Regions from separate parts of the Cronobacter universalis NCTC 9529 genome, predicted to be linked through region 1. Evidence: predicted binding sites of a transcription regulator. Region 1 holds the regulator's gene; each other region holds the start of a gene.
The links. Region 1 encodes CRP, which controls carbon source genes, mostly activating them, when cyclic AMP is high. Its sites were predicted from a motif close to ATGTGANNNNNNTCACAT; they were not measured.

Region 1 (7,624 bases):
GGCTGTTAAAGCCTGGCTCCTGCATGGCCTGGTTGAGCGAGTTATAGAGCGCGTTGTGCGCCTGGTTGACCTGCATCCGCTGCCACGCCAGCGGGCCGGGTTGCGGATCGTCGCTCAGGATCAGGCGCAGCGCCTCCTGGTCTGCTTCCAGCGCGTCATGCGCGTTCTGGCGCAGGAGACCGCTCTGCCACTGGGGCCAGAGCCAGACCATGCCGCCGAATGCGATAAGGCAGCCGGACAGCGTGTCTATCAGGCGCGCCACGATGTACTGCTCGCCGTTGAGCGTCAGGATTTGCAGCGAATAGACCGCCGTGACGGTAAAGCCAATCATCGCCCAGCCGTAGTGCCGCCGGATTATCAGATAACTGATTAACGTCACCAGCAGCATGCCGAGCAGGGTATAGCCCTGCGGCACATTCAGGTGCAGCGTAATGCCCGCGATAATCAGCCCGGCCAGCGTGCCGCCGGCACGGTGCAGGATGCGCACCCGCGTCGCGCCATAGCCGTTTTGCGTGACGAACAGCACCGTCATCAGGATCCAGTACGGCTTCGGCAACTGGAACGCGCTGCCTAACAGGCCCGCCGCCGCCAGCATTACGCCCAGACGCGCGGCGGTACGCAGCGCCGCGGATTTCAGCGACAGATAGCTTTTCAGCGCCGGCAGCAGCGGCAGGCGACGCTGGCCGCTCTCCATCAGGTCACGGGCGTAGAGCGGTCGCTGGGTGCGCAGTACGCGCGCGATGCGGCTGAAATGGTATTCGCAGAACTGGCCGACCGGGTTGTCCGGGTGCTGGCGGGCGATTTTCGCCAGCGCCTCAATCTGCTTATCCATTGAGAAGCGGCGTGAATAACGGTGATAGAGAATATCGTCAGAAAGCGTGCGCAGCCGCGTGGCGACGGTTTGCGCCGTCCAGCGCAGCACTTCTTCGGCGTGGCTGCGCTCCACCAGTTTTTGCACTTCGGCGGGCTGATGCAGGGAGACTGAAATGTGCTCCTGGAGATCCAGCGCCACCTGAAACGTGCGCAGCAGGCGCTTGTAGCCGTTCTGTTTGGTCGCCGACAGCATCTGTAGCTGCTGATAGCACTGGCTTATCTGATCCACCACTTTTTGCTGATGCACGAGCAGCGGCGGCAGCGCCTGTTCCGGCTCGGTGTGGCGCGTCAGCAGGCTGTATTTCGCTTCGCAGTAGTCGGCGAGACTTTTATAAATCAGGCTTAACGATTCACGCAGCGGCTGCTCGCGCCACAGCCAGAACCAGAACCCGTTAAACGCGCCATACCAGAGCGTGCCGAGGACATAGAGCAGCATGGGCTCCCAGATGGGCATATTTCCGGCGAGGCTTAGCGTGAAGATGGCCGCGATAAGCGACGCGGGCAGGAGACGCGCATGCAGCGGGCTGATCTCCGCCGTTACGCCGAGCAGCAGCGCCAGCATCAGCAGAATGAGCGGCAGCGGCACAGACTGTAACAGCAGAAGCTGCACCGCCAGGCTGCTCAGCGCGAACAGCGAGGCGCCGATGATCAGTCGTTTAAAAAAGCGTTTGTGCGGGGTATCAAGACCGGCAATGTTGCAGCAGGCGGGGACGAGTGAAAACAGCAACCCTTGTTGAAGATGGCCCAGCATCAACCCGACCGCCACCGGCAGGCTTAAGATCAGCGTTTGCCGTAAAGCGTAATTGATTTCAGGATGATAGATAAGACGACGCCACATAGGGGAGAAGTATAGATACAAAAACGGCGTGTTACCGAAGCGACACGCCGTTTTTTGATTTTTTAGCGGGTACCGTAAACCACGATGGTTTTACCGTGGGCGGAGATCAGGTTCTGATCTTCGAGCATTTTCAGAATGCGGCCAACGGTTTCGCGAGAACAGCCGACGATCTGGCCGATTTCCTGACGCGTGATTTTGATCTGCATCCCGTCAGGATGGGTCATCGCGTCCGGCTGTTTGGCCAGGTTCAGCAGGGTCTGCGCGATACGGCCGGTCACGTCGAGGAAGGCGAGGTTACCCACTTTCTCGGAGGTGACTTGCAGGCGGCGAGCCATCTGCGAGGAGAGACGCATCAGAATATCCGGGTTAACCTGGATCAGCTGACGGAATTTTTTGTAAGAGATTTCAGCCACTTCACAGGCAGTTTTAGCGCGAACCCAGGCGCTGCGTTCCTGACCTTCCTCGAACAAACCCAGTTCGCCGATGAAGTCTCCCTGATTCAGGTACGAGAGGATCATCTCCTTACCCTCTTCATCTTTGATCAGCACTGCCACTGAGCCTTTAACGATGTAATACAGCGTCTCCGCTTTTTCACCCTGGTGAATCAGCGTGCTCTTAGATGGATACTTATGAATGTGGCAATGTGACAAGAACCATTCAAGAGTCGGGTCTGTTTGCGGTTTGCCAAGCACCATGCGCGGTTATCCTCTGTTTTAAACTGGCTCCAAAGACAGGGCGCGTAACCCCTGTCTGGCTTTGCAATCATCATCTTCCCGCTTCCAGGGAAGTTGGCTGTCCGTGGACATCGCAGCCGATAAATTGTCTTCTCCTCTGCACCCATGCGTAACATCAATGTATCGCCGCTGCATCCAGACTGTTTTAGCATAGCTTTTCTCAGGTGTCTCCTGTTGTCTCGTTTCAGCTTGACGCAGGTCGCGCTTCCATTGCCTCCGGGAACGCGCGCGCGTAATCTGTCAGAAAAATGAATAGCCTGGAGCGATTAACATGCATGCACGAGTGAAATGGGTAGAAGGGTTAACCTTCCTTGGCGAGTCCGCTTCGGGGCATCAGATCCTGATGGACGGCAACTCCGGCGACAAAGCGCCGAGCCCGATGGAAATGGTCCTGATAGCCGCAGGCGGCTGTAGCGCGATTGATGTGGTCTCTATCCTGCAAAAAGGCCGTCACGACGTGATCGACTGCGAAGTGAAACTGACGTCAGAGCGCCGCGAAGAGGCCCCGCGTCTGTTCACGCATATCAATCTGCACTTTGTGGTGACGGGTAAAGACCTTAAGGACGCGGCAGTGTCGCGCGCGGTGGATCTGTCGGCGGAGAAGTACTGTTCGGTGGCGCTGATGCTCGGCAAAGGGGTCAACATCACCCATTCGTATGAAGTGATTGAGGCGTAATCTGACGACGGGCGGCCCGGCAGGCGAAGCGCCGCCAGGCCACTCTGTCACGCTATCTGCTTGCCTTCCATCAGCCGCTGCACCAGCGGCAGCATGATAAGCTCCATCGCCAGCCCCATCTTGCCGCCCGGCACCACCAGCGTATTGATATGTGAAATAAACGAGCCCTGTAGCATCGCCAGCAGCCACGGGTAATCGATATTGTCCAGATTGCGGAAGTGAATGACCACGAAACTCTCATCAAGCGACGGAATGCTTTTCGCGGCGAACGGGTTGGAGGTGTCCACCGTCGGCACGCGCTGGAAGTTAATATGGGTGCGTGAGAACTGCGGCGTGATGTAGTTGATGTAATCTTCCATTGAGCGCACCACGGAATCCATCACCGCCTCGCGTGAATGGCCGCGCTCGCTGGTATCGCGGATAAGCTTCTGTATCCACTCCAGGTTGACGATAGGCACCACGCCCACCAGCAGATCGACATGTTTCGCCACGTCGTTTTGCGGCGTCACCACGCCGCCGTGCAGCCCTTCGTAAAACAGCACGTCCGTCGGCTCCGGCAGCGGCTGCCACGGCGTGAAAGTGCCGGGCACCTGGTTCCACGGCACCGCTTCGTCATAGGTGTGCAGATATTTGCGCGACTGCCCTTTGCCGGTCAGGCCATACTCCACAAAGGTTTGCTCCAGCAGGCCGAAATCGTTCGCCTCCGGGCCGAAGTAACTGATATGGCGGCCAAGATCGCGCGCTTTGCGGATGGCCATGTCCATTTCCGGGCGCGTGTAGCGGTGGAAGCTGTCGCCTTCCACTTCGGCGGCACGAAGATTCAGCTGGGCGAAAATTTTACGAAACGCGAGGCTGGTGGTGGTGGTTCCCGCGCCGCTGGAGCCTGTGACGGCGATAACCGGATGTTTGGCAGACATAGCGAGACAACTCCCTGAAGCGGCGGGGCAGGGCTCCGCCTGGCGACATTAACCGCGAAACTGCGAACGCGGCATGATATTGACCGTTTCGTGCAGTTCAGACCACACCAGAACGGCTTCGCCGCTTTGCAACTGACGCCGCACGTCGGCGACCTTTTGCTCAAGCGAGCGTTCATGTTCACCATAATCGGTGCCTTCGCGCAAGACGAAGGCTTCAATCAGGCGCTCCAGGGTGTCGGGCGCGATCTCTTGCCAGGGAATGATCATTTATCGGTCCAGATAAGGGGTTAACCAGTCAGGAATGCGCTGTTCCAGCCACATTTTAGGCTGGCGCAGCGTGCCGCCGACAAAGCCCACATGACCGCCATGCTCTGTCAGCTGATATTCAATATTAGCAGGCAACGTGGCGGTATCGGGGATGACGTGATGATCCATAAACGGGTCGTCTTTAGCGTGAATAATCAGCGTCGGACGGGTGATGCTGGCGAGACGCGGCATCGCGCTGCACTGGCGATAATAATCGACGGCATCGCTGAAGCCGTGGATTTTCGACGTAATCAAATCATCGAAATCGCGGATGCGGCGCAGGCGTTTAAGCTGGGCGAGCTCAATCGGCAGCGTGCCGGGCCAGGCTTTCAGCTTGCGGGTGGCGTTGGCTTTCAGCAGGTTTAACAGATAGAACTGATAAAAGCGCGAAAAGCCTTTTTCCATATGGTTGCAGCAGTGTTCGAGCATAAACGGCGCGGACACAATCACGCCTGCCGTCAGCGGGAAGCGGCCGTCGATCTCCGCCATCAGGCAGCCGAGCATATTGCCGCCGAGCGAATAGCCGACCGCCGCCGTCGGCACGGTGCCGTAGCGTTCATCCAGCCAGCGCAGGAAAAAGGTGCCGTCTTCGGTTTCGCCCGAATGATAAATGCGCCCCAGTTTGTTCGGCACGCCGCTACAGCCGCGAAAATGCATCACCACGCCGAGCCAGCCGCGCGCTTTCGCCGCATGGATAAGCCCGTGGACGTAAGGGCTGTGCAGGCTGCCTTCGAGCCCGTGAAAAACCACCAGACGCGGCTTATGACGCGCCTGATCGGGGTTTTCGCTAAACGCCAGGTCGACAAAATCGCCATCCGGCAGATCCAGACGCTGCCAGTGCGGCTCAAACTGCACCCGGCGGCGCAGCACGCGCGGCAGCATGGTTTGCAGGTGTGGATTGCTGACTCCCGGCATTGGCTGAAAGTGTGAAGAATCGGTGTTCAGTGCAGGAAGTTCTGCGGGAGTAATGTCGGCCATGGCTGATGTCTTTTATTAGTTCGCTAACTACTATACCGGTTGTTATCCGTTTTGTTGATGCTTTGGTGCGGATCACTCGGCCAGTAAATTGCGCGAGAAAAGGTGAATATCGGCATCCGGCTTGCGTCGCCAGAGCCTGGCTTTACGCGCGCCGGTGGCGACGCTCTCGCCGGTTTCTTCAAACATGCCGGACGCTTCAAAGCGGCGGATGAGGCTCTTACGCTGGATGGGCTGGCCGAGAATAATTTCCGTCGCCTCCTGAAGCTGGCTTAGCGTAAAGCACTCCGGCAGGCAGTAGACCGGCAGGAGCGAATACATCGTCTTCTGGCGCAGGCGGCGCAGGGCGGCCTCGATAATCGTCTGGTGATCGAACGCCAGCTCGATAGCGCCAAGCTCCGCCACCGGCACCCACTGCGCATCGCTGACGGAGGCGATATGCGGCTGGCAGTCGACCCAGGCGATCAGCGCAAACCAGGCCGTGGTGAGGCTCCAGCCGCGCGGATCGCGATCCGGGCCGGAAAACGTCTCCAGTTGCTCCAGCCATGACGGGCGCACGCCGGTTTTTTCGGTCAGCTTACGCAGCGCCGTCGCGTGGGTGGAATCATCTTTCTGCATATCGATAAACCCGCCCGGCAGCGCCCAGCGCCCCTGCTGCGGCTGGCGGGCGCGCTGTACCAGCAGCACGCAAAGCGCCTGGTCATGCAGGGTGAACAGCACGCTGTCGACGGTCACCAGCGGAGAAGGGAATCGCGCAGGGTCGTAGTTTTCCAGATATTCCGCTTCAGTGGTCATGCGCCGCTCCGTTTAATTGTCTCAGAGACAAGTTTACCAGCCCGGAGCACCGGAACAAAGCAAACCTGTAATGTTTTAATTTTCAGCGACATGCTATTTTTTAGCCAGCGCGGCGAAAATTTCGCTTGCTTATTAGTGTCTCTTGGACAATATTAAATGTGTCGCAAGGACATAAACTGATTAACCGGGGGCGAAAATGATGCAGCCGCAACTGATGGTAGACGGACAAGAGATTGCAACACAGACCGGGCGTTTTCCTGACGGCGCCGTGTGGGCGAAAGTGACCGGCGAACTGCCGCGCGTCGCCTCGCTGATGCGTATTCGCGCCGCCGCCATGAAAACGATGGACGATTTCATGCTGCTGGCGCAACTGACCGACGCGGTGCGCCAGCACTGTGATGTGCGCTTCAGCCATCTGGAACTGCCGTGGCTGCCGTATGCCCGCCAGGACAGGCACATGCAGCCGGGCGACAGCTTCGCGCTGAAGGTCTTCGCCCGCCAGCTGAACACCCTCGGTTTCGACAAAGTGATCGTACTCGACCCGCACAGCGAAGCCGCCGCCGCCGCGATTGAAAATCTGGTGGCTATCCCGCAGGAGCGTTGCCTGCTACAAAGCAAGACGCTGGAGCGCGCCCTGAAGGCCGGCGAGTTAATGCTGGTGGCGCCGGATGCCGGGGCGCTTAAAAAAATCCATGCCGTCGCGCAGGCCGCGGGCGTTCATGAGTTCGCCATTCTGACCAAACAGCGCAACGTCGCGACCGGCGAGCTGACCGGTTTTCGCCTGGTGGACGGCGACGTGAAAGGCAAAGCGGTGCTGATTGTGGACGATCTCTGCGACGCGGGCGGCACGTTTATCGGCTCAGCCCAGGTACTGCGTGACGCCGGGGCAAGCAGCGTGAGCCTCTACGTGACCCACGGCGTGTTTTCCAAAGGCGTCGAAAACCTGCTGAATAACGGCATTGATAAGCTTTATACAACCACCTCCTTCGCGCCCGCTGAACTGGCGCAGGAACGGGTAGAAATGATTGATATCAATACAATTTATAACGCGTAAGGAGAAGGGCGATGAACATGAATCCGATTCTGGCTATTGATGGCTACAAAGTGTCGCACCGCGAGCAGTACCCGGCAGGCACCACTAAAGTCTATTCCAACTTTACGCCGCGCAGCGACCGTCATTTCCACTCTCCTGTCGCGGACGGCAAGCTGGTGTTCTTCGGCCTGCAGGGGTTCCTGCAATGGTTCCTGGTCGATCTGTTTAACGCGCAGTTCTTCGCGCGCCCTGAGGCGGAAGTGGTAGACGAATATCAGGCGGTGATGGACAGCTACATCGGCAAAGGCGCTGTCAGCGCGGATCACATTTGCGCGCTGCATCAGCTTGGTTACCTGCCGCTGCATATCAAAGCGCTGGATGAAGGCAGCAAAGTGGCGATGAAAGTGCCGGTGCTGACCATTACCAATACCCTTCCGGAATTCTTCTGGCTGGTGAACTACCTGGAAACGGTGCTCT
Region 2 (7,624 bases), 1.4 Mb from region 1:
TGGCCGCGGGGCCGCGCTGGCGCTCGCTAAACGCGGCGCGAACGTCGTGCTGGCGGCGCGTCGGGGCGAGGCGCTGGAGGCGCTGGCGCAGGAGATTAACGCTGACAACGGCCACGCGCTGGCGGTGGAAACAGACGTCAGCCAGCCGGATCAGGTGGAGCGCCTGGCGCAGGCGGCGATCGCGCGCTTCGGGCCGATTAACGTCTGGATCAATAACGTCGGCGTCGGGGCGCTCGGCTGGTTCTGGGAGATCCCGGTCGCCGATCATGAGCGGCTGGTGGATGTGAATCTGAAAGGCGTGATTTACGGCGCGCACGTAGCGATGAAGCATTTTATCGCCCAGGGCTTCGGCGTGCTGATTAACACCGGCTCGGTGGACAGCGAAGTGCCGCTGGCGTTTCAGTCGAGCTACGCCGCCACCAAAGCCGCCGTGCTGAGCCTCGGACGCACCATTAACGAGGAGCTGCGGCTTAACGATTACCACGACATCAAAGTAGCGACCATCATGCCGTGGGCGGTGGATACGCCGTGGTGGACGCACGCCGCCAACTATACCGGCCACGCGCCGCGCATGGCCGCGATGGATTCGCCGGAGAAGGTGATCGACGCGATGGTCAAAGCCTGTTTCAAACCGCAAGAGGAGATCCCGGTGGGCTGGAAGGCGCGATCGTCGAATTTATCGCACCATCTGTTCCCGGATATGACGGAAAAACTCTCCGCTAACGTGATTAACCGCTCGGTGGAAAAAGCGCAGCCGCTGGCCCCGACGACCGGCGCTATCTATACGCCGATGGCGGACACCACCACCATTGACGGCGGCATTCGCGCGCGAATGAAGCAGGAAGATAAAGCGCGCTGAGGCTCAGCACTCGCGCAGGGCTTTTACCAGGCGCGCCATTTCATCGAGCAGCCGTTCGCGAGAGGCGTTGCGGTCGCCCAGCGGCGCGGTGGAGCGGCGCTCGATAAAGCGGGTCGGCAGCAGGGTAGAGCCGCTCTCGCCGTGGCCCGCGAGGCGCGCCACCATGCGGCTCACCGCCTGCGCGCCCAGCCGGTTGAAATCCTGCTCGACGGTGGTAAGCGGCGGAATGAAATAGGCGCTGTCCGGCGTGTCGTCATAGCCAATCACCGAGACATCCTGCGGCACGCGCAGGCCCAGCTCATCCAGCGCGCTCATGGCGCCGAACGCCATCTGATCGTTCGCCACCACCAGCGCCGTGATATCGCGCCGGGTGCGGAACAGGCTCAGCGTCTGCCGCCAGGCGTCTTTCGAACTCCAGTCGCCGTGTAAAACCGCGCACGGGGTAAGCCCGTGCGCGCTAAGCACGTCCTGCCAGCAGGCGAGACGCATACCGGACGCCACCGAGTGTTCCGGCCCCGCGAGCAACGCGATGCGCTGATGCCCGCCGTTTAGCAGAAACTCCACGCTCTGGCGCGAGCCGTCGCGCGGGTCAAAGCTTACGTGAAAGACGTCGCTGTCGGCGGGCACATCGAGAAACAGGCACAGCAGATCGCTGTTGTCGTTAACGATGCTTGCGGCCGCCTCCGCCCCGAGCGGCAGGTTGATAATGACGCCATCCACTTTCTGCGCGCGCATTTCATTGAGCGAGCGTTGTAGCTCTTCCAGCGTGCCGGTTTCCAGCGTGGCGATCACCACGCTGTAGTCCGCCCGCGCGGCGTGGCTTTTAATGGCGGCGGCAATCTGCGAGGGCGCATGCAGCGCCAGAGAAACGGTGATAAACCCGAGCGTGCGGGTGGCTTTACCGGCCAGCAGTTGCGCGCTGCGATTTGGCACAAACTGTAGAGCGTCCATCGCGTCCAGCACCCGCTGGCGCGTCGCGGGCGAAACCATCTCCGGCTTATTAAGCACGCGCGACACCGTCTGGTGCGACACCCCGGCTTTCTGCGCCACGTCATCCAGCGTGCTGAGTCGTTTTTTCATCGCCATTCCTCTGCTCTGTGTGGCCTGAATCATCGGCGATGGCGCGCGATAAAGTCAATTTCTGGTGCGAAATGTCGCGCGCTAACATCACTGCTGTGACGCAGATCGCAATTCACGATCCTGCCTGCGTCATGATGTGATCCAGGATCGCATTCTGCAATGCCGCCATTCGCGATCTGTCCGGTTTCCCGCCATGCTGATCCTTTATGTTAGCGCACGACATTTTATTGTTTCCAGGGAACTATCATGACAGAAAACCCCACCACGACCGCTTTTAACGAACTCCAGACGCGCCCGCTGGCGACGATCCTCGCCCGCAACGACTGGCAAAACCCGGCGATCACCAGCGTTAACCGTCTGCCGTCCCACACGCCGCTGCACGGCTGGCGCGACGCCGACTGCGCGCGTCGTGGCGAGCCGTCCGACGCTGTGCTGTCGCTCGACGGCGAATGGCAGTTCAGCTTTTTCACCAGCCCTCATCAGGTGCCTGAAGTCTGGCTGGCGGCGGATCTCAGCGACGCCCGCGCCACGCCGGTGCCCTCAAACTGGCAGATGGAAGGCTACGACACGCCGATCTACACCAACGTGCGCTACCCGATCCCGGTGAACCCGCCGTTTGTGCCGGACGACAACCCGACCGGCTGCTATTCGCGCGATATCGAGGTGCCGCAGGCGTGGCTGGAGGCGGGCCGCACGCGCATTGTCTTCGGCGGCGTGAATTCGGCGTTTTATCTCTGGTGTAACGGGCAGTGGGTGGGGTACTCGCAGGACAGCCGCCTGCCGGCGGAATTCGATCTTACCGGCGTGCTGCACGCGGGCCGCAACCGCCTGTGCGTGCTGGTGCTGCGCTGGTCGGACGGCACTTATCTGGAAGATCAGGATATGTGGCGCATGAGTGGGATTTTCCGCCCGGTCAGCCTGCTGCATCTCCCGGAGCAGGCGCTGGCCGATGTGCGCGTGCATACCGAGCTTGCGCCGTCGCTGCGTCACGCCACGCTGTTCAGCGACGTGGAAGTGACGCCCGCCGCGCGCGGGCTCAGCGTCAGTCTGGCGCTGTGGCGCGGCGAACACGAAATCGCGAGCCAGACGCTGCCGCTTGGCTCGGCCCCGATTGATGAGCGTGGCAACTACGCCGAACGCGTCACGCTCTCGCTCGACGTTGATAATCCGCTGCTGTGGAGCGCCGAAACGCCGCACCTGTATCGCGCGGTGGTGACGCTGCTGGACGCCGACGGCATGCCGCTGGTCTCTGAGGCGCACGACGTCGGCTTTCGTCGCGTGGAAATCAGCAACGGCCTGCTGACGCTTAACGGCCAGCCGCTACTGATCCGCGGCGTTAACCGTCACGAGCATCACCCGGAAAAAGGCCAGGCGGTGGACGAGGCGGCGATGGTGCAGGATATCCTGCTGATGAAGCAGAACAACTTTAACGCCGTGCGCTGTTCGCACTACCCCAACCAGCCGCGCTGGTATGAGCTGTGCAGCCGCTACGGACTGTACGTGGTGGATGAAGCCAACATTGAAACCCACGGCATGGAGCCGATGAGCCGTCTTTCGGACGATCCGGTGTGGCTGGGCGCCTACAGCGAGCGCGTCACGCGCATGGTGAAATGCAACCGCAACCACCCGAGCATTATTATCTGGTCGCTCGGCAATGAGTCGGGCAACGGCGCGACCCACACCGCGCTCTATAACTGGATCAAGCATCAGGACCCGACGCGCCCGGTGCAGTATGAAGGCGGCGGGGCGGATACCCGCGCGACCGACATTATCTGCCCGATGTACGCGCGCGTGGAGACCGACCAGCTGATTCCTGCGGTGCCGAAATGGTCGATTAAAAAGTGGATTTCAATGCCCGGCGAAACCCGCCCGCTGATCCTCTGCGAATACGCGCACGCGATGGGCAACAGCCTGGGGAATTTCGCCGACTACTGGGCCGCGTTCCGCCAGTATCCGCGCCTGCAGGGCGGTTTTATCTGGGACTGGGCCGACCAGGCCATTACGCGCGTCGAGCCTGACGGCAGCCGCTGGTGGGCCTACGGCGGCGATTTCGGCGACACGCCGAACGACCGCCAGTTCTGCATGAACGGGCTGGTCTTCCCGGACCGCACGCCGCACCCGGCGCTCTTTGAGGCGAAGCATCAGCAGCAGTTCTTCCAGTTCCGTCTGGTGAGCGAAAACCCGCTGCAAATCGAGGCGACCAGCGAATACCTGTTCCGCGAGAGCGACAACGAGCGCCTGCTGTGGAGCATCGAGGTGCGGGGCGAGACGCGCCTGAGCGGGGAACTGGCGCTGGAGCTCGGCCCGCAGGCGTCCCGCGTGCTGACGCTCAGCGACACGGGCTTTAGCGCCCGCGCGGGCGACGAGGACGTCTGGCTGCACGTGCGCGTCGAACAGCCGCAGGCGACGCCGTGGTCGCCCGAAGGGCATCTCAGCGCCTGGGCGCAGTGGCCGCTCGCCGCGCCGCTCGCGCTGCCGGAGCCGGTTGTGGCAGGCGACGCGCCGCAGCTTGAGATCACCGACGCGGAGTTTGTCATTCGCCACGGGCGTCAGACCTGGCATGTGAGCCGCGCCAGCGGCCAGCTGACGCAGTGGAGCGACGACGGCGTGGATCAGATGCTGACGCCGCTTGCCGATCAGTTCATCCGCGCGCCGATCGATAACGATATCGGCGTCAGCGAAGTGGAACGCATCGATCCGAACGCCTGGGTGGAGCGCTGGAAAGCCGCCGGGCTGTATGAGACCGAACACCGCTGCCTGGCCTGCGACGCGCAGACCACCCGCGACGGCGTGGAGATCGTCGCGCAGCACGCGTACTTTGCGAAAGGCGTGGCGGACGGCCCGGCTATTCTCAGCCGCTGGCGCATGGTGGTGGATAACCAGGGCGCGCTGCGCTGCGATATCGACATCGCGCGCAGCGCCGCGCTGCCGCCGTTGCCGCGCGCGGGCGTGGTCTGCCAGTTACGCGGCGGCGAAGAGACGGCAAGCTGGCTCGGCCTCGGCCCGCATGAGAACTACCCGGACCGCCTGAGCAGCGCGTGCTTCTCGCGCTGGACGCTGCCGCTTTCAGAGCTCACCACGCCGTATATCTTCCCTGGCGAAAACGGCCTGCGCTGCAACACCCGCGAGCTTACCTGGAACGGCTGGCAGGCTGAAGGCGAGTTTCATTTCTCGCTAAGCCCTTACGGAACGCGTCAGCTGATGGAAACCAGCCACTGGCATAAATTGCAGCCGGAGGCGGGCATCTGGCTGTCGATTGACGGCTTCCATATGGGCGTCGGCGGCGATGACTCCTGGACACCGAGCGTGCACCCGGAATATCTGCTGACCGCGCGGGAATACCGCTACCGCTTTACCCTGCGCAGACGGCAAGGCTGACAGGGCGCGACCGCCGGGGCGCGCCCCGGCGTTAACAACAAAAACAACCTCCACACAGAAGGTGAAAGATGAATAAGCCTGCCCTGACCCCGGTTGAAAAACAGAACTTCATATTCTTTTTGCTGTTCTTCTTTTTCTACTACTTCATTATGTCGGCCTACTTTCCGTTTTTCCCTGTGTGGCTGGCGGATGTCGCGCATCTCAGTAAAACGGATACCGGCATTGTCTTCTCATGTATTTCGCTGTTCGCGATTATCTTCCAGCCGGTGTTTGGCCTGGTCTCCGATAAACTCGGGCTGCGCAAGCATCTGCTGTGGACGATAACCGGCCTACTGGTGCTGTTCGCGCCGTTTTTTATCTTTGTGCTCAAGCCGCTGCTGGCGTTTAACATCTGGGTCGGGGCATTTGTCGGCGGCTGCTATCTCGGCATTGTCTTCTCAAGCGGCTCCGGCGCGGTGGAGGCGTACATTGAGCGCGTCAGCCGCGCCAATAACTTTGAATATGGCAAGGTGCGCGTCTCCGGCTGCGTGGGCTGGGCGCTGTGCGCCTCGATGACCGGTATGCTGTTTGGCGTGAACCCCAATATCATCTTCTGGGTAGCGTCGGCGTGCGCGCTGATCCTGGCGGGCGTGCTCTGGTTTTCGCGCCCGGCGGGGGAGAGCGGCAATCTGATCTCCGGCACGAAGGAGACCAGCCAGGCGTTCTCAATGAAGCTCGTCAGCGAGCTGTTCAGAATGCGCAGCTTCTGGGCGTTTATCATCTACGTGGTGGGCGTGGCGAGCGTGTATGACGTCTTTGACCAGCAGTTCGCCAACTTCTTTAAAGGCTTTTTCTCAAGCCCCGAGCGCGGCACCCAGATTTTCGGCTTCGTCACCACCGGCGGCGAGCTGCTTAACGCCACCGTGATGTTCTTCACGCCGTTTATCATCAACCGTATCGGCAGCAAAAACGCGCTGCTGATCGCGGGCGCGATCATGTCGATGCGCATTATCGGCTCGTCATTCGCCACCGCCGACTGGCAGGTGATCATCCTTAAAACGCTGCATATGTTTGAGCTGCCGTTCCTGCTGGTGGGCACGTTTAAATACATTTCCGCGGTCTTCGATCCACGCCTTTCCGCCACGCTGTTTCTGGTGGGCTTTAACCTCTCCAAACAGCTCTCCGGCGTCGTGCTCTCCACCTGGGCGGGCCGGATGTATGACACCGTGGGCTTCCAGCAGACCTATCTGGTGCTCGGCCTGATTACGCTTGGCTTTACCGTTATCTCGTTCTTCACGCTCCAGGGCCGCCCGCGCCCGGCGCCTGAGACATCGCCCGATTCTTCGCTGGCCTGACGGCCACACCGTTTCCGGGGGAGCGCGGCTCCCCCAAATCCTTCATGATGAATAAATTGCATGGTATTGATGCGACAAATCTGTCCATTAAGGGAAGAGTGCCGGGCCGCTTTCTTATACACTATGTGCCGCTATGGTAATCCGCCCGTTCCGACGCGGCCCCCAGAAAGCCAATGGTGAGGCTTCTGCCGCGCAAAAAAGAGTGAGACAGATGGAAATCAAACACAAAAAAAACCGTTCGCTTTACATTCCCTACGCCGGCCCCGTTCTGCTGGAGTTTCCGCTGCTGAACAAGGGCAGCGCCTTCAGCATGGAAGAGCGCAGCAATTTCAACCTGCTGGGGCTGTTGCCGGAAGTGGTGGAAACCATTGAAGAGCAGGCGGAGCGCGCGTGGCGACAGTTTGAAGATTTCAAAACGGATATTGATAAACACATTTACCTGCGCAACATCCAGGACACCAACGAAACCCTGTTCTATCGCCTGCTGGAAAACCATCTTGAGGTGATGATGCCCATCATCTACACCCCGACGGTGGGCTCGGCCTGCGAACGTTTTTCCGAGATCTACCGCCGCGCCCGCGGGGTGTTCATCTCCTGGCCGAACCGCCACAACATGGACGACATCCTGCAGAACGTGCCTATCCATAACATCAAAGTGATCGTGGTGACGGACGGCGAGCGTATTCTCGGCCTCGGCGACCAGGGCATCGGCGGCATGGGGATTCCTATCGGCAAGCTCTCGCTCTACACCGCCTGCGGCGGCATCAGCCCGGCGTATACGCTGCCTATCGTGCTGGATGTCGGCACCAACAATCAGCAACTGCTGAACGATCCGCTCTATATGGGCTGGCGTCACCCGCGTATCACCGATGACGAGTATTACGCGTTCGTCGATGACTTTATCCAGGCGGTGAAACAGCGCTGGCCGAACGTGCTGTTGCAGTTTGAAGATTTCGCGCAGAAAAACGCGATG
Region 3 (7,624 bases), 1.2 Mb from region 1:
CGCCGCCTGGTAGAAGCTCACGTCGCTAAAGTAGTGGCTGAGCTTTTTATGGCTGTCGATGGCTTCATCCTGCTGGAGAAAGCAGACGCCGTTTTGCGCGACGAAAATCCCGCCCGGATTCAGGCAGCGCTTACACCCTTCATAAAACGCCGACGTGAACAGGCTCTCTCCCGGCCCGATAGGATCGGTACAGTCGGAGATGATCACATCAAACTTCTGGGTGGTCTGGTTGACGAAATTCACGCCGTCGTCAATCACCAGCGTAAAGCGCGGATCGTCGTAGCTACCGGCGTTGTGGTTAGGCAGATGTTCGCGGCAAAACGCCACCACGCCGGCGTCGATTTCCACCATCGTGATGGATTCCACGCTCTGGTGACGGGTCACTTCACGCAGCATCGCGCCGTCGCCGCCGCCGATGATCAGCACGCGTTTAGCGTGGCCGTGGGCCAGCAGCGGAACATGCGTCATCATCTCGTGATAGATAAACTCGTCGCGCTCGGTGGTTTGCACCACGCCGTCCAGCGCCATCACCCGGCCAAAGGCGGAGTTTTCGAAAATAATCAGATCCTGGTGATCGGTCTTTTCGCGATAGAGCACTTTGTCGACGGCAAAGTATTGACCAAACTGATCGTGCAGCGTTTCGTGCCACATAGGATTCTCGGTCACGGGCTGATACCTCCTTCGTTAACACCCCATAAAAACGGGCGCAACATCATAGCTAACTATGACCGTGGATGCACGGTCACCATTTCACCGAAGGAGCGGGGGAGGGGAATTACTTCACGTAGGCAAGCAGGCTTAACGAATCACGCGCCAGGGCTTTGCACTTTTTAGCGGTAGGAATAGCGATGCCGCTCAGATCGCGGTAACTGTCCTCGCCGAGCGCCTTCATATTGAAGCTGTCGTAATTGCTTAAATCCCACTGATTCTGCTGGGCGAAAAAGACCAGCGCGCGGCGGATCTGCCCGTTCGGCAGGTTCTGGTAGCCACAATCATTTTTCAGAAATACAAAAACAGCCGTCAGGTCGGCCATGTCTTCCGCTTCTGATTCACTGAGCGCAAAACTGTTAGTGGAAAAGGCCAACAGACAGCCCAGAAACATTAGCCTGACTACTTTTCTCATCACGTCTACCACTCGCCAACCAATACCCAACGATAGCACATTTCGTTCAGGCGCGACGAGGAGATTTATACGCGCAGACGGCGGTTCCAGCGGCTTTCTGAACGCGGTTTTATTCACAAATCCGCCGTCAGTATTCTTTATCTATGTCGCGCACACTTGACCTTCCCGCAAGGGGAGGGTTTAAGCTCAACGGGTGCACGTTGACGATAAGGACGGGAAGATGCAACGCCGAGAGTTTATCAAGTACACCGCCGCGCTGGGGGCGCTCAGCGCGCTGCCGACATGGAGCCGGGCCGCGTTTGCCGCAGAGCAGCCCGCGCTGCCCATCCCCGCGCTGCTGACGCCGGACGCCCGCAGCAGCATTCAGCTGACGGTTCAGGCGGGCAAAACCGCGTTTGCCGGTAAAAATGCCACGACCTGGGGCTATAACGGTTCGCTGCTGGGCCCGGCGCTTAAGCTGCGTCAGGGCACGCCGGTCAATATCAATATCCGCAATAACCTTGCCGAAGAGACGACGGTGCACTGGCACGGTCTGGAAGTGCCGGGCGCGGTGGATGGCGGGCCGCAGGGCATTATCGCGCCGGGTCAGACGCGCAGCGTAAGCTTCACGCCCGAACAGCGCGCCGCGACCTGCTGGTTCCACCCGCATCAGCACGGCAAAACCGGGCATCAGGTGGCGATGGGGCTGGCGGGGCTGGTGCTTATCGAAGATACCGAAAGCCTGCAACTGATGCTGCCCAAAATCTGGGGCGTCGACGATGTGCCGCTGATTATTCAGGACAAGAAATTCACCACCGACGGGCAGGTCGATTATCAGCTGGATGTGATGACCGCCGCCGTGGGCTGGTTTGGCGATACGCTGCTGTGCAACGGCGCGATGTATCCGCAGCATACGCCGCCGAAAGGCTGGCTGCGTCTGCGTCTGCTGAACGGCTGTAACGCGCGCTCGCTGAAAATCGCCGCGAGCGATAACCGCCCGCTGTATGTTATCGCAAGCGACGGCGGCCTGCTGGCGGAGCCGGTGAAAGTGACCGAACTGCCAATGCTGATGGGCGAGCGTTTTGAAGTGCTGGTGGATACCAGCGACGCGCGGCCTTTCGATATCGTGACGCTGCCGGTCACACAAATGGGCATGGCGGTCGCGCCGTTTGATAAACCGCAGCCGGTAGTGCGCATTCAGCCTGTCGTGGTGCCCGCCTCGGGAACATTGCCGGATAAGCTGGTGGAGGTTCCGGCGCTGCCTTCGCTCGACGGGCTCCAGGAGCGCTGGCTGCAATTAATGATGGACCCGATGCTGGATATGATGGGCATGGATGAACTGGCGAAGCGCTACGGTAAGCAGGCGCTCGCGGGGAATTCGCACGGGCAGATGATGGGCCAGATGGGACACGGGAATATGTCGCACGGCGGTATGAACCACGGCGGCCACGGGTTTAATTTCCATAACGCCAATAAGATTAACGGCAAAGCGTTTGATATGAACGCGCCCGCGTTTGCGGCGGCGCTCGGCAAGTATGAGCGCTGGACCATTTCCGGCGAGGGCGACATGATGTTGCATCCGTTCCATATTCACGGTACGCAGTTCCGTATTTTGACCGAGAACGGCAAGCCGCCTGCCGCGCATCGCGCCGGATGGAAAGACACCGTATGGGTGGAGGGCGCGCGTAGCGAAGTGCTGGTGCGGTTTGATTACGCGGCGTCCGCGGAGCATGCCTATATGGCGCATTGCCATTTGTTAGAGCACGAAGACACCGGGATGATGTTAGGGTTTACGGTGGCGTGATGGATGTTTGGGCGGAGCGTTAACGGCGGGTGCGCTGCGCTTACCCGCCCTACAAATAAAGACGTTGGTTTTTGCGTAGGGTGGGTAAGCGCAGCGCACCCACCGGTTCCCGAATAAATCCGCTCCACAAACCCCGCCCATAAAAAAAGCCCCTCAATGAGGGGCTTTTGCTTTCCGGTAGGTACGGTTTTACTTCGCATCATCCGGCAGGGCATAGGCAACGATATAGTCGCCCATTTTGGTGCCGAACGAGCCGTGGCCGCCTGCGGAGATCACGACATACTGCTTGCCGTTCACTTCATAGGTCATCGGCGTCGCCTGGCCGCCAGCCGGCAGGCGGGCTTCCCACAGCTTCTCGCCGTTGGTCACGTTGTACGCGCGCAGATAGTTATCCGCGGTCGCACCGATGAACAGCACGTTGCCGCCGGTGGTGATCGGGCCGCCAAGCATCGGCATACCCATGTTAAACGGCACCGCGAACGGCATCGGGAACGGCATGCTGTCGCGCGGCGTACCGATACGTTTTTTCCACACCACGTCGTTGGTCTTCAGATCCAGCGCGGAGATATAACCCCATGCCGGCTGCTTACACGGCAGACCAAACGGAGAGAGGAACGGGTTCAGGGTCACGCCGTACGGCACGCCGTACTGCGGCTGAATACCGGCTTCAGTACCGGTGCCCTTCGCGTCTTTCGGCTGCTCCATCGGGTTGCCCGGACCACGCGGGATAAGCTTCGATACGAACGGCAGCGCCATCGGGTTGGCAATCGCCACCTGACGATGCGGGTCAATGGCCAGGCCACCCCATTCGAACATCCCCAGGTTACCCGGGAACACCAGCGTGCCCTGCTCGGACGGCGGCGTGAAGATGCCTTCGTAACGCAGGCTATGGAACATCACGCGGCAGACCAGCTGGTCATACATCGTGGCGCCCCACATATCCGCGCCGCTCAGATCTTTCTTCGGACGGAAGGAAAGGTCAGAGAACGGCTGCGTCGGCGTCACGTAGTCGCCTTTCGCGGCGCCCTGCGGAACCGGTTTTTCCGGTGCCGGGACGACGAGCTTACCGTTGCGGCGATCCAGCACGAAAATGTTGCCGGTTTTCGCTGGCGCGTAAATCACCGGAACGGTTTCGCCTTTCACGGTAATGTCGGCGAGCGTCGGCTGCGCCGGCAGGTCCATATCCCACAGGTCGTGGTGAACGGTCTGATAAGACCACACCAGCTTACCGGTGGACGCGTTCAGCGCGACGATGGAGCTCGCAAAGCGCTCCTGCTCCGGCGTGCGGTTACCGCCCCAGATATCCGGCGTGGTTACGCCCATCGGCAGGTAAACCATGTCGAGCTTCGCATCATAAGACGCCGGCGCCCAGGAGTTCGGGGAGTTCAGCGAGAAATGATGCTCGTCAGCCGGGATCGCGTTCGGGTCTTTCGCGCCCGGATCGAAGGCCCACAGCAGTTTACCGGTGTTGATATCAAAACCACGGATGACGCCGGACGGCTCACGGGTGGAGAAGTTATCGGTCACCGCGCCGGCAATCACAATCACCTTATCGGTAACGATCGGCGGCGAAGTCGGCTCGTACATACCCGGCGTGGTCACCGGCATGTTGGTCTGCAGGTTCAGAATGCCTTTGTTCGCGAAGCTTTCACACAGCTTGCCGTTATCCGCATTCACCGCAAACAGACGCCCGTCGTTCACCGGCAGGATAATACGACGCGGGCAATCCGCGACGACATCCGGGCTGGCGTTCGCGGCTGTCGCTTCGTGATACGACACGCCGCGGCAGGTCACATGCTGGAATGACGGATTAGTATTCAGCTGCGGATCGAAGTGCCATTTCTCTTTACCGGTCGCGGCATCAACGGCGAAAAGACGCTGGTGCGCGGTGCAGAGGAACAGGGTGTCACCGACTTTAATCGGCGTTACTTCGTTGGTTATCTCACCCGGATCGGTCGGCAGCTTCAGGTCGCCGGTGCGGAACACCCAGGCTTCTTTCAGCTGATGAACGTTGTCGGTGTTGATCTGCTTGAGCGGAGAGTAACGCTGACCTTCCTGGTTACGCCCGTAAGCCGGCCAGTCGCCGTCAGGAATGCTCTGGCTGCCGTTCACGGCGGCAGGGGTGCTATCCGCGCTGAGGGTGCCGTTGATTTCCTGCGGATCGTTAAAGCCTGCCCAGAAGAGCAGCCCCGCGGTGATGATAAGCGAGACCAGCAGCGCCGGTACGCCTGCGCGGGACGGCGTGCTGAGGCGACGCCAGACGAATGGCAAAATCAGCCATACGCCGAAGAACACCAGGACGTCGCAGCGCGGCGTCAGCGCCCAGAAGTCGAAGCCGACTTCCCAGATGCCCCACGCCATCGTGCCTAATAAGATGATAGCGTAGAGCCACAGCGCCGCAGCGTTACGTCTCCACAGCAGCCAGGCTGTCGCCAGCATACCCACCCCGGCGATGGGGTAGTACCAGGAACCACCAATTGAAACCAGCCATATACCACCAACCAATAAATACAGCCCTGATAATGCTGCGAACAGGGCTGTGAGCATCACGAGAAGCCGTGATTGTGTCTTTTTTGTTTCTGCCATAACCACACTCTTAATTTTTAAGTAGCAAGTTATTATAGTTGTTAACATATGTGATCTTAATCACAAAAAGAGCTTTTCGCACTTTTCTGTCGGAAGGGCGTTTTGCTGGTATACTGCCCCGCTTATCTATCGTTACCGGCGGCAGCCGCAGCGGGTATCGGTGATTTATTTTTAAATCAAACGGTTAGCGATATGAAACATACTGTTGAAGTGATGATTTCCGAGGCGGAAATTAAGGCGCGCGTCGAGGAACTGGGGCGTCAGATTACTGAGCGTTATCAGGACAGCGGCAGCGAAATGGTGCTGGTAGGACTGCTGCGCGGCTCTTTTATGTTCATGGCGGACCTGTGCCGTCAGGTTCACGTAGCGCATGAAGTCGATTTTATGACCGCCTCCAGCTACGGCAGCGGCATGTCTTCCACGCGCGATGTCAAAATCCTCAAAGATCTGGATGAAGATATCCGCGGTAAAGATGTGCTGATCGTCGAAGATATTATCGATTCCGGCAACACGCTCTCTAAAGTGCGCGAAATCCTGAGCCTGCGCGAGCCGAAATCGCTCGCCATCTGTACGCTGCTCGATAAACCGTCGCGCCGTGAAGTGGATGTCGAAGTGGAGTATGTCGGCTTCTCGATCCCGGATAAATTCGTGGTGGGCTACGGCATCGATTATGCCCAGCGCTATCGCCACCTGCCGTATATCGGCAACGTAGTAATGCTGGAAGAGTAAATCCGGCGCGTAAAAAAGGGGCCGCGGGCCCCTTTTTTTATGTCACGCTCGCCCTTATTTATGGCTGGCGTGCGTATTCTGGATGTTGGATACGCCTTTGCGGTAACCCTGTTCCAGGGTGTCGCGGTCAGTCGCGGTCACATCCAGATCGCGCAGGAGACCGTCGTGAATGCCGTACGCCCAGCCGTGAAGCGTAACGTTCTGGCCGCGTTTCCAGGCGGACTGCATAATGGTGGAGTGGCCGAGGTTATAGACCTGCTCCATCACGTTCAGCTCGCACAGGGTGTCGAGACGTTTTTCCTGCGGCAGCTCGCTCAGCAGCGCGTTGTGTTTCAGCCAGATGTCGCGGATGTGCAGCAGCCAGTTGTTAATCAGGCCCAGCTCCGGGTTCTCCACCGCCGCCTGCACGCCGCCGCAGCCGTAGTGACCGCAGATGATGATGTGCTCCACTTCCAGCACGTCCACCGCGTACTGAACGACGGAAAGACAGTTAAGGTCGGTGTGGATAACCAGGTTCGCCACGTTGCGGTGAACGAAGATCTCGCCCGGCTCAAGGCCAGTGAGGCGTTCAGCCGGTACGCGGCTGTCGGAACAACCGATCCACAGGAAGCGCGGTTTCTGCGCCTTCGCCAGACGTTCAAAAAAGCCCGGGTCTTCTTTGACCAGCATTTTTGACCAGATTTCGTTATTACTAATAAGTGTGCTGATATCTTTCATAGAGGTTAACGACCTGTAACCAGACAATTGCGTTCGGGTAATATAGGGCAACTAAACTTTTTTTTAAACCACACAACTTCTGCAAGAAAATAAGGTGACTGTACTTTCATGACCATTGCACTGGAACTGGAGCAGCTTAAAAAGACGTATCCCGGCGGCGTGCAGGCGCTGCGCGGCATTGATTTACAAGTCGAAGCGGGAGATTTTTACGCGCTGCTGGGGCCGAACGGGGCCGGTAAATCGACCACCATCGGCATTATCAGCTCGCTGGTAAACAAAACGTCCGGTCGGGTGCGCGTGTTTGGGTACGATCTGGAACGGGATGTGGTTAACGCCAAACGCCAGCTTGGGCTGGTGCCGCAGGAGTTTAACTTCAACCCCTTCGAGACCGTGCAGCAGATCGTCGTGAACCAGGCGGGCTACTATGGCGTCGAACGCCGCGAAGCGGTTGAGCGTAGCGAAAAGTATTTAAATCAGCTCGATCTGTGGGAAAAACGCAACGAACGCGCGCGTATGCTTTCGGGCGGGATGAAGCGTCGTCTGATGATCGCCCGCGCGCTGATGCACGAGCCGAAACTGCTGATCCTCGATGAGCCGACGGCGGGCGTGGATATCGAACTTCGCCGCTCGATGTGGGGCTTTCTGAAAGATCTTAACGATAAAGGCACCACGATTATCCTCACCAC
Region 4 (7,624 bases), 1.9 Mb from region 1:
CATAAAGAACTCAAACTCCGTCATGTTCTCGCGGTTGAGTTTTTCCCAGGCCAGTTCGCCATCTTCAATAATGATGCGCGGTTTACCCTCCAGCAGATCCTCCAGCTTTTCGCTGCAGGACATCAGCCACATTACCAGTCGGTAGAGCACGCCAAGCGTGACGAAAACCACCAGCACCGGCAGCAGCGGCACGTCGTCATAAAACGCCACGTCCCCCGCCGCGGAGCCGAGCGTCAGGATAATCAGTACTTCAAAGAGCGACATCTGACGCACGCCGCGTCGCCCGGTAATTTTGAGAAACAGAAAGACCAGAATAAAGGTGTAAAGGCTGCGCAGCGCGACTTCACCCAGAAATTCCAGCGGAAACTTGTCAAGCGCCATCCGTTGCAAATCGAAAGCTTTCATATTTTTCTTACGCCATAACAGGGAGTTATCTTCATTAAGCATAGTCGCAAGATTTATTTTTGCCGCGTCGGGCGGGACGATGGCGCAGAAGGGCTAAAATCCGTATCATTGCGCGCTTTGCGTACGACAAAAGTGGATCCCATGACTCAAACCTTCATCCCCGGCAAAGATGCCGCTCTGGAAGACTCCATCGCTCGCTTCCAGCAGAAACTCACCGATCTGGGCTTTAATATCGAAGAGGCCTCCTGGCTGAACCCGGTGCCGAACGTCTGGTCCGTGCATATTCGCGATAAAGAGTGCGCGCTGTGCTTTACCAACGGTAAAGGCGCCACCAAAAAAGCCGCGCTGGCTTCCGCGCTGGGCGAATATTTTGAGCGTCTGTCCACCAACTATTTCTTCGCCGATTTCTGGCTGGGCGATACGATCGCGAACGGCCCGTTCGTGCATTACCCGAACGAAAAATGGTTCCCGATCCCGCAGAGCGACGAGCTGCCGGAAGGCATTCTCGATGCCCGCCTGCGCGCGTTTTACGATCCGGAGAACGAGCTGACCGCCAGCATGCTGATTGACCTGCAGTCCGGCAATGAAGCGCGCGGCATCTGCGCCCTGCCGTTTACCCGTCAGTCGGACGAGCAAACGGTTTATATTCCGATGAATATTGTGGGCAACTTGTATGTGTCTAACGGCATGTCAGCAGGCAACACCCGCAACGAAGCCCGCGTTCAGGGGCTGTCGGAAGTATTTGAGCGCCATATTAAAAACCGCATTATTGCCGAGAGCATCAGCCTGCCGGAGATCCCGCAGGAGGTGCTGGCGCGCTACCCGGGCGTGGTGGAAGCTATCAATACGCTTGAAGCGGAAGGCTTCCCGATTTTCGCTTACGACGGCTCGCTGGGCGGCCAGTACCCGGTTATCTGCGTCGTGCTGTTTAACCCGGCCAACGGCACCTGCTTTGCCTCTTTCGGCGCGCACCCTGATTTCGGCGTGGCGCTGGAGCGTACCGTCACCGAACTGCTGCAGGGTCGCGGCCTGAAAGATCTCGACGTGTTTACGCCGCCGACCTTCGATGACGAAGAAGTGGCTGAGCACGCGAACCTGGAGACGCACTTCATCGACTCCAGCGGTCTGATCTCCTGGGATATGTTCAAGCAGGACGCCGATTACCCGTTTGTGGACTGGAGCTTCGCCGGCACCACGGAAGAAGAGTTCGCCACCCTGATGGCGATTTTCAAGGCCGAAGATAAAGAAGTCTATATCGCCGATTACGAGCATCTGGGCGTTTACGCCTGCCGTATTCTGGTACCGGGCATGTCTGATATCTACCCGGCGGAAGATCTGCTGCTCGCCAACAACAGCATGGGCAGCCATCTGCGTGAAACCCTGCTGGCCCTGCCGGGCAGCGAGTGGGAGAAAGAAGATTATCTCAACCTTATCGCCCAACTGGACGAAGAAGGCCATGACGATTTTACGCGCGTGCGCGAGCTGCTGGGTCTTGCGACCGGTAAAGATAACGGCTGGTATACCCTGCGCATCGGCGAGCTGAAAGCGATGCTGGCGCTGGCAGGCGGCGATCTGGATCAGGCGCTGATCTGGACCGAATGGACCATGGAATTTAACGCGTCGGTCTTCAGCGCTGAACGCGCCAATTACTATCGCTGCCTGCAGACGCTGCTGCTGCTGGCGCAGGAAGAGGAGCGCGAGCCGCTGCAATACCTGAATGCCTTTGTTCGTATGTATGGCGCAGAAGCGGTCGAAGCCGCCAGCGCGGCCATTAGTGGCGAAGCGCCCTTCTATGGCCTCCAGCCGGTTGACGCCGACCTGCAAGCCTTCACGGCGCATCAGTCGCTGCTGGCAGCCTATGAGAAGCTTCAGCGCGCTAAAGCCAGGTTTTGGCAGGGAAATTGATATAACGCATATCAATTGACCTGCTTCACACTTATGTTTAGCAAATATGACGGGGCACGTTTACGGCCCCGTTTTTATTTGTCTGGCTAAAAAATAAATTGTGAATATTGAGTTAATTACTGGTGAATATGAATTATATCCACCCGGCTTGATTGTTACTTTTTTTAGCCAATAATTCATATTGATTAACACTTTATGGGGAGAGGCAAACCGCTTTTTTTCAACACTTTTAATAATTTTTAAAATTTATTTTTTATTGGATAATCAAAACGTTAAGCTGAAACTGCGTAAAAACCAGACACCTTTCAGTCCTGCAAACCTGGCGAGATATGATCCATATCAAATTTCACTGCATCATGCTTTGTTAGTATCAACTCGCCGAATAAATAAAGAGAGAGTTAGTGTGAAAGCTGACAACCCTTTTGACTCCTTACTCCCCGCTGCTATGGCCAAAGTCGCCGAAGAAGCGGGTGTTTACAAAGCCACGAAACATCCGTTAAAGACGTTTTATCTGGCAATTACGGCTGGCGTATTTATCTCTATTGCTTTCGTTTTCTATATCACCGCCACCACCGGCGCTGCCGCGATGCCTTTCGGCATTACCAAACTGATTGGCGGTATCTGTTTCTCACTCGGCCTGATTCTTTGCGTCATTTGCGGCGCCGATCTTTTTACCTCAACGGTGCTGATTGTGGTCGCTAAAGCCAGCGGTCGCATCACCTGGGGTCAACTGACGCGTAACTGGGTGAATGTTTATATCGGCAACCTGATAGGCGCTCTGCTCTTTGTTTTACTGATGTGGCTTTCTGGCGAGTATATGACCGCCAATGGCGGCTGGGGGCTTAATGTCCTCCAGACCGCGTCGCATAAAGTTGAACATACCTTTATTGAGGCGGTTTGCCTCGGCATCCTGGCTAACCTGATGGTCTGTCTGGCCGTCTGGATGAGTTACTCAGGACGCAGCCTTATCGATAAGGCCTTTATTATGATTCTGCCGGTCGGCATGTTTGTGGCCAGCGGTTTCGAACACAGTATCGCCAACATGTTTATGATCCCGATGGGGATAGTGATTCGTCACTTTGGCAGCCCGGAGTTCTGGAGCGCGATCCACGCTTCGCCAGACCAATTTTCTCATCTGACCGTGATGAATTTCATCATCGATAACCTGATACCGGTAACGATTGGTAATATTATCGGTGGGGGGTTACTTGTCGGATTGACATACTGGGTCATTTACCTGCGTGGCGACGACCATCGCTGATAGTTGTTCCAGGCAGTAAATAAAAAATCCACTTAAGAAGGTAGGTGTTACATGTCCGAGCTTAATGAAAAGTTAGCCACAGCCTGGGAAGGTTTTGCGAAAGGCGACTGGCAGAATGAAGTCAACGTCCGCGACTTTATCCAGAAAAACTACACGCCATACGAGGGTGACGAATCCTTCCTGGCTGGCGCAACTGAAGCCACCACTACCCTGTGGGACAAAGTTATGGAAGGCGTCAAACTGGAGAACCGCACTCATGCGCCAGTAGACTTCGACACTTCCGTGGCGTCCACCATCACCTCGCATGACGCAGGTTATATCAACAAATCTCTTGAGAAAATTGTTGGCCTGCAGACTGAAGCTCCGCTGAAACGCGCCATTATCCCGTTTGGCGGCATCAAAATGGTTGAAGGTTCCTGCAAAGCGTATAACCGCGAACTGGATCCGCAACTGAAAAAAATCTTCACAGAATACCGTAAAACCCATAACCAGGGCGTATTCGACGTTTACACCAAAGACATCCTGAACTGCCGTAAATCCGGCGTGCTGACCGGTCTGCCGGATGCTTACGGCCGTGGCCGTATCATCGGCGACTACCGCCGCGTTGCGCTGTACGGTATCGACTTCCTGATGAAAGACAAATATGCGCAGTTTGTCTCTCTGCAGCAGGATCTGGAAAACGGCGTAAACCTGGAAGCGACTATTCGTCTGCGCGAAGAGATTGCTGAACAGCACCGCGCGCTGGGTCAGATCAAAGAGATGGCAGCGAAATATGGCTGCGATATTTCTGGTCCGGCGACTAACGCGCAGGAAGCCGTACAGTGGACTTACTTCGGCTACCTGGCTGCGGTGAAATCCCAGAACGGCGCTGCCATGTCCTTCGGCCGCGTCTCCACGTTCCTTGACGTGTACATCGAACGCGACCTGAAAGCCGGCAAACTCAACGAGCAGGAAGCCCAGGAACTGATCGACCACCTGGTCATGAAACTGCGTATGGTGCGCTTCCTGCGTACGCCGGAATATGATGAGCTGTTCTCCGGCGACCCGATTTGGGCGACCGAATCCGTTGGCGGTATGGGCGTTGACGGCCGTACGCTGGTGACTAAAAACAGCTTCCGCTTCCTGAACACCCTGTACACCATGGGGCCGTCTCCGGAGCCGAACATCACTATCCTGTGGTCCGAAAAACTGCCGCTGAACTTCAAAAAATTCGCGGCGAAAGTTTCCATCGACACCTCTTCTCTGCAGTACGAGAACGATGACCTGATGCGTCCGGACTTCAACAACGACGACTACGCTATCGCGTGCTGCGTAAGCCCGATGGTGGTTGGTAAGCAAATGCAGTTCTTCGGCGCTCGCGCTAACCTCGCGAAAACCATGCTGTACGCTATCAACGGCGGCGTTGATGAAAAACTGAAAATGCAGGTAGGCCCGAAATCTGAACCGATCAAAGGCGATCTGCTGAACTTCGACGAAGTCATGGAACGTATGGATCACTTCATGGACTGGCTGGCGAAACAGTACGTCACCGCCCTGAACATCATCCACTACATGCATGATAAATACAGCTACGAAGCTTCGCTGATGGCGCTGCACGATCGCGACGTTATCCGCACCATGGCGTGTGGTATCGCAGGTCTGTCCGTTGCGGCCGACTCCCTGTCCGCCATTAAATACGCGAAAGTGAAACCGATTCGCGATGAAGACGGTCTGGCCATCGACTTCGAAATCGAAGGCGAATACCCGCAGTTCGGTAACAACGACGCTCGCGTGGATGACCTGGCGGTTGACCTGGTTGAACGCTTCATGAAGAAAATTCAGCAGCTGAAAACCTACCGCAACGCTATCCCGACCCAGTCCGTGCTGACCATTACCTCTAACGTGGTTTATGGTAAGAAAACCGGTAACACCCCGGATGGTCGTCGCGCTGGCGCACCGTTCGGTCCGGGTGCGAACCCGATGCACGGCCGCGACCAGAAAGGCGCTGTCGCTTCTCTGACCTCCGTCGCTAAACTGCCGTTCGCCTACGCGAAAGATGGTATCTCTTACACCTTCTCTATCGTGCCGAACGCGCTGGGTAAAGACGACGAAGTGCGTAAAACCAACCTGGCGGGCCTGATGGATGGTTACTTCCATCATGAAGCGTCCATCGAAGGCGGTCAGCACCTGAACGTGAACGTCATGAACCGTGAAATGCTGCTGGATGCGATGGAACATCCTGAGAAATATCCGCAGCTGACCATTCGCGTGTCTGGCTACGCGGTACGCTTCAACTCGCTGACCAAAGAACAGCAGCAGGACGTCATCACCCGTACTTTCACTCAGACAATGTAATACCCGCTCTGACTGAAAATGCGTAAAATGAAGGCTCCACGTTTGTGGGGCCTTTCTTATAACCCACCCCGGTATGAGCCTTTTCTGCAAGGCGACTGACTATACTTCAGTTATCTCGCAAAAAAGACTCGACGCGGCACAGACCGCGCTCACCCGGCCCCGTTGTTTCGGGCCAGAACTGGAGATAACACCGCAATGTCAGTTATTGGTCGCATTCACTCCTACGAATCCTGTGGCACCGTCGACGGGCCGGGGATCCGCTTTATCACCTTCTTTCAGGGCTGCCTGATGCGCTGCCTCTATTGCCATAACCGCGACACCTGGGACACGCATGGCGGCAAAGAGATCACGGTTGAAGAGCTGATGAAAGAGGTGGTGACCTACCGGCATTTTATGAATGCATCCGGCGGCGGCGTGACGGCGTCCGGCGGCGAAGCGATACTGCAAGCGGAGTTCGTGCGTGACTGGTTCCGCGCCTGTAAGAAAGAAGGCATTCACACCTGCCTTGATACCAACGGTTTCGTGCGTCGCTACGATCCGGTGATCGATGAGCTGCTGGAAGTCACCGATCTGGTGATGCTCGATCTCAAGCAGATGAACGATGACATCCACCAGAATCTGGTCGGCGTATCCAACCACCGCACGCTGGAGTTCGCCAAATATATTTCAGCCAAAGGCATCAAAACCTGGATCCGCTATGTCGTCGTTCCTGGCTGGTCTGATGATGATGATTCCGCACATCGCCTGGGCGAATTTACCCGTGATATGGGCAACGTCGAGAAAATTGAGCTTCTGCCCTATCATGAGCTGGGTAAACATAAATGGGTGGCGATGGGTGAAGAATATAAGCTTGATGGCGTGAAACCACCGAAAAAGGAAACGATGGAGCGCGTCAAAGGGATCCTTGAGCAGTACGGCCACAAAGTGATGTACTAAAAACAACGCCCGCATCATGCGGGCGTTTTGTTATCAGGCGTGTGCCACCGGCGTAGGATGATGCCCGGCTTTGCGCATCAGCATCATCAGATAGACAAAAGACACGCTGGCAATCATCACGAACAGAAGGCTGTCTGAATAGCTCTGCATCAGCATCGCCGTGAACGTAGGCCCCAACAGGCTGCCGATGGTATAGCTCAGCAGCAGCGCCTGATTCATCGCCACCAGCTGATGGTGCTCGACTTTCTCGCAGGCCCAGGCCATCGCAACCGGATAAAGCGTAAAACCGGCGGCCCCCAGCACAAACAGCGCAGGCGCCATCGCGGCCTGCGCCAGCATCGCCATACAGCCCACAATCACGACAAACACCTGCACGCGCAGCACCAGCAAACGCCCGAAGCGGTCAGCCAGCTTACCAATTGGCCACTGGCCGATAATCCCGGCGCTCACCATCACCGCCATCCAGAAGCCAATCCCGGCGTCGCTCACGCCCTGATGGTTGAGATACAGCGGCATCAGGCCATACAGCGAGCCCAGCACAATGCCAGAGATAATACAGCCGTTAACGCCGAGACGCGCCTGACGCAGCTTAAACATCGGCCAGACGTGCGTTTTTTCCTGATGCTCGCTACTGCTGTTAACGATACGAGTAAAGAGCAGCGGCAGAATGGCCGCCATCACCATGCCGGTGACCCACGGCAGAACGCTCATCAGGTCGGTCGGCAGTTTACTGACCATCAACTGGCCCGCAACCGTGCCAAGATAGTAAACCATCATATACGC

Region 2: AFK65_RS04420 (beta-galactosidase) is a predicted target of CRP. The motif match lies at 2,033-2,050, and genes of this name have one in related genera.
Region 3: hpt (hypoxanthine phosphoribosyltransferase) is a predicted target of CRP. The motif match lies at 5,541-5,558, and genes of this name have one in related genera.
Region 4: focA (formate transporter FocA) is a predicted target of CRP. The motif match lies at 2,638-2,655, and genes of this name have one in related genera.

Annotation. Positions count from the first base shown of each region.
Region 1 covers NZ_CP012257.1:3,907,535-3,915,158, reverse strand. The annotation lists gene AFK65_RS18110 (YccS/YhfK family putative transporter) at 1-1,711, opposite strand, end outside; gene crp (cAMP-activated global transcriptional regulator CRP) at 1,774-2,406, opposite strand; gene AFK65_RS18100 (OsmC family protein) at 2,717-3,121, shown strand; gene AFK65_RS18095 (phosphoribulokinase) at 3,169-4,038, opposite strand; gene AFK65_RS18090 (YheU family protein) at 4,087-4,305, opposite strand; gene AFK65_RS18085 (hydrolase) at 4,306-5,322, opposite strand; gene AFK65_RS18080 (NUDIX hydrolase) at 5,395-6,114, opposite strand; gene prs (ribose-phosphate diphosphokinase) at 6,311-7,168, shown strand; gene AFK65_RS18070 (nicotinate phosphoribosyltransferase) at 7,180-7,624, shown strand, end outside.
Region 2 covers NZ_CP012257.1:968,547-976,170, forward strand. The annotation lists gene AFK65_RS04410 (SDR family NAD(P)-dependent oxidoreductase) at 1-859, shown strand, start outside; gene AFK65_RS04415 (LacI family DNA-binding transcriptional regulator) at 863-1,939, opposite strand; gene AFK65_RS04420 (beta-galactosidase) at 2,186-5,317, shown strand; gene AFK65_RS04425 (oligosaccharide MFS transporter) at 5,386-6,651, shown strand; gene AFK65_RS04430 (NAD-dependent malic enzyme) at 6,863-7,624, shown strand, end outside.
Region 3 covers NZ_CP012257.1:832,028-839,651, forward strand. The annotation lists gene speE (polyamine aminopropyltransferase) at 1-651, opposite strand, end outside; gene AFK65_RS03760 (YacC family pilotin-like protein) at 776-1,123, opposite strand; gene cueO (multicopper oxidase CueO) at 1,344-2,906, shown strand; gene AFK65_RS03770 (glucose/quinate/shikimate family membrane-bound PQQ-dependent dehydrogenase) at 3,096-5,492, opposite strand; gene hpt (hypoxanthine phosphoribosyltransferase) at 5,685-6,221, shown strand; gene can (carbonate dehydratase) at 6,276-6,938, opposite strand; gene AFK65_RS03785 (ABC transporter ATP-binding protein) at 7,047-7,624, shown strand, end outside.
Region 4 covers NZ_CP012257.1:1,525,591-1,533,214, reverse strand. The annotation lists gene AFK65_RS06975 (DUF421 domain-containing protein) at 1-405, opposite strand, end outside; gene ycaO (30S ribosomal protein S12 methylthiotransferase accessory factor YcaO) at 547-2,310, shown strand; gene focA (formate transporter FocA) at 2,714-3,571, shown strand; gene pflB (formate C-acetyltransferase) at 3,623-5,905, shown strand; gene pflA (pyruvate formate lyase 1-activating protein) at 6,101-6,841, shown strand; gene AFK65_RS06950 (MFS transporter) at 6,875-7,624, opposite strand, start outside.